Skermanella sp. TT6: one gene and its partner. The protein of the gene in region 2 binds, or shares a complex with, the protein of the main gene of each other region. Links are inferred from orthologs where the notes say so. Each region holds a gene or a part of one and is shown on either strand. Other genes may lie near its edges. The genes, in order: katE and hfq.

Region 1 (3,260 bases), 2.5 Mb from region 2 along the record:
TGTCCAGGTCGGCGATCACCCAGCCGCCACCATGATAGTAGACGATGACGGGCAGCGGGCTCCGGGCGGAGCCGGGAACATAGATGCGGGCCGGCCGGGCGCCGCCCGGTCCCGGAATGGACACGTCACGCACGGACGCCACGGTCTCCGGGGCGGCGCTCCGGCCGTCGTCCTCCAGGACCTTCGCGACCGCGTCGGCCATGGTCGGCTGAAGCCGCGCCTCCTCGGCCGACAGGGTCTCTATCGGCTTCGGCCCCAGCGCCTGGAAGGCCAGCAGCACGGAGCGCATGTCGGCGTCGGCCGCAGCCAGGGTCGGGGCACCCCGGGCCGCGGCGGCGGGGTCGTTCGACAGGGCGGTGCCAGCGTTGGAGAGCTGCTGGCAGGCGCCCAGCGCCAGGACGGCGCCCAGCAGCAGCGGGCTGATCGGCTTGCTGTTCATGGGGTTCAGACCTGCTTCACCTTGGGCTCGCGCTCCCAGAAGCGCAGCTTGCGGCAGGACTGGACGAAGTTCTTGGCGTCCGATGGACCCTTCAGCTCGGTGAAGCCGCCGTCCATGTCGGCGGCGACGCAGGCCTTTTCCAGCAGCGGCATCGATTCCTTGTTGTAGGCGATGAACTTCGCGTGGGCGAAGGCGTCGGTCACGAAGTCGCGGGCGGTCGCTTCCTTCGACAGCAGCTTGGCGCCGTCGTCCGACAGCAGCACCGCGACCGCGTCATAGACCACGGAAGGCGCGCCGTTGATCTTCTCGTCACCTTCGATGAAGGTGCCGTCGCTGGCCTTGACGCCGCCCACCCTGGGGGCGACGAACTCGAGCATGGCGCCCTCGGCGGTGATCGCCTCCTTCAGCGCCTTGACCAGGCCGATGTCCACGCCGTCGCTGACCAGCACGCCGACCTTGCGGCCCTTGAAGCTTTCCGGACCGTTGAGCAGGATGCTGAGCGCCGGGGACGGCGGCAGGTCCCGGGTCGGCCGGGCGGCGTCGGCCGGCTTGGGCATCTCCTCCAGCCGCAGGCCGGTCGCGACCTTGTCCGCCAGTCCCTTGTCCACGTTCATCAGGTGCGAGACCATGCGGGCGCGGATCGCCGGGGTCTTGACCTTGCTCAACTCGAAGGTGAAGGCATCGGCGATGTGGGTCTGCTCGACCGGGGTCTGGCTCAGATAGAACTGCCGGGCCTGGCTGTAATGGTCTGCGAAGCTTTCGGCGCGGATCCGCAGCTTGGCGCCCTGCTCCTCCGCCGGGAAGGACCTGAAGCCGATGTCCGGCGCCTCGCGCGGGCCGCCGGCCGCGCCGCCCCAGGAATTCGGCTCGTAGTTGGCGCGGCCCTTGGGATTGACCATCGCCATGTGCCCGTCCTGCTGGAAATGGTGGACCGGCCGCTTGGGCGCGTTGATCGGCAGGTAGGTGAAGTTGGGGCCGCCCAGCCGCTTCAGCTGAGTATCCAGGTAGGAGAAGTTGCGGCCCTGGAGCAGCGGGTCGTTGGTGAAATCGATGCCCGGCACGATGTTCTGGGTGCAGAACGCGACCTGCTCGGTCTCGGCGAAGAAATTGTCGACGCAGCGGTCGAGCACGAGGCGCCCGATGCGGCGGACCGGCAGGATCTCCTCCGGGATGATCTTGGTGGCATCCAGAACGTCGAAGTCGAATTTCTCGGCGAAGTCCTGGTCGAAGACCTGGAGGCCCAGTTCCCATTCGGGGAAGTCGCCGGCCTGGATCGCGTTCCACAGGTCGCGGCGGTGGAAGTCGGGGTCGGCGCCGTTGATCTTCAGCGCCTCGTTCCAGACCACCGACTGCATGCCCAGCTTGGGCTTCCAGTGGAACTTGACGAAGGTTGATTTACCCTCGGCGTTGACCAGCCGGAAGGTGTGGACGCCGAAGCCTTCCATGAAGCGGAACGAGCGCGGGATGGTCCGGTCGGACATGATCCACAGCGCCATGTGCGCCGCCTCAGGCGACAGCGAGATGAAATCCCAGAAATTGTCGTGCGCGGTCTGCGCCTGGGGGAAGCCGCGGTCGGGTTCCTGCTTGGCGGCGTGGATCAGGTCGGGGAACTTGATGGCGTCCTGGATGAAGAACACCGGGATGTTGTTGCCGACCAGATCCCAGTTGCCCTCCTGGGTGTAGAACTTGACGGCGAAGCCCCGCACGTCGCGCGCCAGGTCGGCCGAGCCCTTGTTGCCCGCGACGGTGGAGAAGCGGACGAAGACCGGGGTCTTCTCGCCGGCGCGCTGGAACAGGTCGGCGCGGGTGAGGTCGGACAGCGGCTCGTAGGTCTCGAAATAGCCGTGGGCGCCGAAGCCGCGGGCATGGACGACGCGCTCGGGAATGCGTTCGTGGTCGAAGTGGAAGATCTTTTCCCGGAAGTGGAAGTCCTCCAGCGCCGTCGGGCCGCGATATCCCACCTTGAGCGAGTTCTGGTCGTCGGCTACGGGAACGCCCTGCTGGGTGGTCAGGACGGGCACGTCGCCGCCGGCCACCTGATGGGTTTCGCCGCCCTCGCCCCGGATCACTTCCTGGTCGGCGAAGCGCGCGGTCTCGCGGCTGCTGGTAAGCCTGTTGTCCGGCATCGTGGTTGCTTCCTGTCTTCTGGGTCTTGATAGGGTCGGGGCGCCTGCCCGCCCTCGGGCGTCCGATGCCCGGGCCGTGGGAGCCGCACTGAAGGGATCACAAGGCAGAAACCCGGGCAGGCTTGGAATGTTTCCAGGAAAAGCGCGCCGCCGACCCTGGCGGGACAAGAACGCGACACTCAGGAATCCTTAACCCCATCGAAAGTATCATCGGACTGCGGCGTGCCGCTGCGGCTCCCGGTATCCCATTCGAGGGGAGAGGCGTCTTGAGCTTCAAATTCATCGCTGTCGCCTATGGCATGCTCGGCGCCACGGCGGCGACGGGCTATTACGTGCAGGTCGGCGGCGGTGGCGGCATGGGGACCGGCGGTGCCGGCCGCGCCGCCAACCCGCCCAAGGCGGAACGGGTCGCGAAGCTGGAGGTCCCGCCCATGCCCGAGCACCCGGTCGCGGCCCCGGTTCCGGCTCCCGTCGCGGCGCCCGGGCCCGACACGATGCCGAGGGCCGAGGTCCCGGCGGCCGCCACCGCCTCGGTGATGCCGCTGACCGCGCCGCCGACCCCGCCGCCCCCGCCGGCATCGGTCGCGACGGCTTCCGCGTCCGACGGCGGTTTCTCCCGCGGGTACATGCAGATCACCGCCGACATGACGGTCAATCCCTGGACCGGCGCCTGGCTGACCAGCGACGACCGGGCC
Region 2 (3,045 bases):
GCTTTTCCTTGGCGGTGTCCGGAATGATGATGCCGCCGGCAGTCTTGTTCTCCTGCTCGGTCGGCTTCACGACGACGCGATCATGCAAAGGCCTGAACTTCATGGGATCTCTCCGAGATGTCTGTCGCCGGCCTTGGTGCCGGCTGTGGTGTCAGCGCTGGGTGTTAGCACTCAAGGCCAGGGAGTGCCAGCCGTATAACGGCAGATCTCCCTGCCGTCAAGCATTTCACCCCGGCAAATGGGGCCTTGCCCGATTTACACCAGGGGTGGCGGCCGATTTTCCCGGAGGCAAAATAAGGGCCGGCACCCCGGAGGGCGCCGGCCCCGAGCGTGCGGCACGCGGGTGGATCCGCGTCAGGTGGCGGGATGGTAGTCGTAGCGCCGTTCGAAACGGGCGAGGTCGGCCGGGTCGAGGGCGATCTGGAGATGGGCGAAGGAGTCGTCGTCCCGCCGTTCCAGCACGTCGCCCCGCTGGTAGAGCCAAGCCAGCGCCGCGCCGTCGTCGATCCGAACCGCGAGATCGACCGTCTGCCGGTCCATCGTCATGTGGCGGTCGAGCAGCCCGAACAGTCCGGGCAGGCCCTCGCCGGTCAAGGCCGAGACCGCCTGCATGTGGTCGTTCCGCGCCGCCTGGGCGAGCAGGGCGTCCCGGGTGGCGGCGTCGAGCAGGTCGATCTTGTTCAGCACCTCGACGACGCGGCCGTCCTGGGACGGGTCGATGTCGAGGTCGCGCAGCACCGCCTCGACGTCAGCCTTCTGGGCCTCCGTGTCGGGATGGGCGATGTCCCGAACATGAAGGACGATGCCGGCCGCCTGGACCTCCTCCAGGGTCGCCCGGAAGGCAGCCACGAGGTGGGTCGGCAGGTCGGAGATGAAGCCCACCGTGTCGGACAGGATCACCTTGCGGCCGGTCGGCAGCTCGATTCCGCGCATGGTCGGGTCGAGCGTCGCGAACAGCAGGTTCTTGGCGAACACGTCGGCACCGGCCATCCGGTTGAACAGCGACGACTTGCCGGCGTTGGTATAGCCGACCAGGGCCACCACCGGATAGGGTACCCTGTCCCGCGCCTTGCGGTGCAGGTCCCGGGTCCGCCGGACCTCGTCCAGTTCCCGCTTCAGCTTGATGATCCGGTCGCCGATCAGGCGGCGGTCGATCTCGAGCTGGCTTTCGCCGGGGCCGCCGAGGAAGCCGAAGCCGCCGCGCTGGCGCTCCAGGTGGGTCCAGGACCGGACAAGCCGCGAGCGCTGGTAGCTGAGGGCCGCGAGCTCCACCTGCAACTGGCCTTCCCGGGTCCTTGCCCGGGCGCCGAAGATCTCCAGGATCAGGCCGGTGCGGTCTATGACCTTGGCATGGAGCCCGCGTTCCAGGTTGCGCTGCTGGACGGGCGACAGGGCGTGGTCCATCACGACCAGGTCGATGGGTTCCCCCCTCTCCTCGGCGTCACGGATCAGGCCGGCGAAATGCTCCACCGTGCCTGACCCGAGCAGGGTCGACGGCTGAGGCCGGTTGACCTTGACGGCTTCGGCGTATGCTACGTCCAATTCGATCGCGGCGGCCAGTCCGACGGCTTCGTCCAGGCGCGCCTCCGGGCTGCGCATGCCGTCGTCGATCTTGGCCTCGCGCAGGATCGGATGGATCACGAGGGCGCGGCCGGTGCCCATGGCGGACCGGCCGGTGCCCTGATCGGGTGCGTTAGGTACCTTCACCTTCCTTGGGCGGCTCGAAAAGTTGAATAGGATGGGCAGGCATCACGGTCGAGATTGCGTGCTTGTAGACCAGTTGGCTATGCGCATCGCGTCGCAACAGGACGGAGAAGTTGTCGAACCACGTTATGATGCCTTGGAGTTTGACACCGTTCACCAGGAACACGGTGACCGGGGTCTTGTTCTTTCGGACGTGGTTTAAGAAAACGTCCTGAACATTTTGACTTTTTTCGGACATATGCAATCGCCCCGTTGTGATGGTTCTTGGGGCCCCATCCCAGAGCCCGGATAACATTCCATAACCCTTTTGTTGGGCTATTTTCGTTGTTCGACTGGAGTCTCCAGCGATATGGGGGCGCCAAGGCGCCGCACCAAGTCGGATACTATATCGCAAGTGTCAAACCGGTGCGCAGGCGGAAAATTCCCGAAATCGTCCGGACCGTTCCCGATCAGCATCGGGACGCATCTCCCGGCATGGGCGCACTGCATATCCACGTCTGCATCGCCGATGAACCAGACGTCGGGACCGGCAATCAACCCGCCGGGCTCAAGGGCCATGTGGATAGGATCAACCGCAGGTTTATCTTGTGGCGCATCTCCCGCTCCGACGAGCTTGCCGAAGTAGCGGTCCCAACCGAGTTGGGCCGACTCGGCCCGCAGGAAGCGGCCGGTCTTGTTGCTGACCACCCCGAGATAGACGCCCTGCCCGGCCAGCGCCGACAGCAGCCCCTCGGCACCCGGGAGCGGCTTCAGGTAATCGAGATGGTGGCGGCCGAAATGGTCGTAGAAGATGTCTCGCGCATCGGTCCAGCGGTCGCCGAACAGGCGGGGGAAGCTGTCGCGCAGGCTCTGCCGGACGCGGAGGCGGGTCTCTTCCAGGCTCCAGGGCGGCAGTCCGTGGGCGACCAGGGCGGCGTTCAGCGCGGCATGGATGCAGCCCCAGTTGTCCACCAGGGTATTGTCCCAATCGAACAGGACCGCGCGCGGCAGCCGCGTCGGGTCGCCGTCGCCAAGGGGTGCGCCCCCGAGATCCGCCGTCACGACGCGCCCGCCGTCCGGGCATATTCCAGGTAGGCCTGCCTCAGGCGCTCTCCCAGGGAACCCGGCTTGCCGTTGCCGACGGTGCGGTCGTCGATCCGCGTGACCGGCATCACGAAGGTGCTGGCGCTGGAAACGAAAGCTTCCCGCGCCCGGTAGGCTTCCTCCAGCGAGAAGGCGCGTTCCTCGAACGGGATGCCGGCTTCCCTGGCCAGCCGGATGATCGACAGGCGGGTCACGCCGTTCAGGATCAGGTTGTCGGCATGGCGGGTCACCAGGGTGCCGTCCTCGGTCACGATCCAG

Evidence for each region.
Region 1: the proteins of hfq (region 2) and katE are in contact, whole or in part, in a crystal structure (PDB 3VU3), measured with the Escherichia coli proteins. The link is inferred for Skermanella sp. TT6 from one-to-one orthologs.

The regions. Positions count from the first base shown.
Region 1 is NZ_CP067420.1:5,210,252-5,213,511, reverse strand. The notes cover bases 6-2,946. They hold katE (catalase), read right to left. Parts: upstream 2,566-2,946; coding sequence 445-2,565; downstream 6-444. Other genes in these bases: IGS68_RS24335 (hypothetical protein), read left to right, coding at 2,832-2,946; IGS68_RS24345 (alpha/beta hydrolase), read right to left, coding at 6-439. Also shown: more of IGS68_RS24345, read right to left, coding at 1-5; more of IGS68_RS24335, read left to right, coding at 2,947-3,260.
Region 2 is NZ_CP067420.1:2,672,572-2,675,616, reverse strand. What follows is about bases 319-3,044. They hold hfq (RNA chaperone Hfq), read right to left. Parts: upstream 1,943-3,044; coding sequence 1,694-1,942; downstream 319-1,693. Other genes in these bases: IGS68_RS12565 (D-amino-acid transaminase), read right to left, coding at 2,742-3,044; IGS68_RS12570 (HAD family hydrolase), read right to left, coding at 2,020-2,745; hflX (GTPase HflX), read right to left, coding at 355-1,662. Also shown: IGS68_RS12585 (co-chaperone GroES), read right to left, coding at 1-103; more of IGS68_RS12565, read right to left, coding at 3,045-3,045. UniProt on the Escherichia coli protein: RNA chaperone that binds small regulatory RNA (sRNAs) and mRNAs to facilitate mRNA translational regulation in response to envelope stress, environmental stress and changes in metabolite concentrations.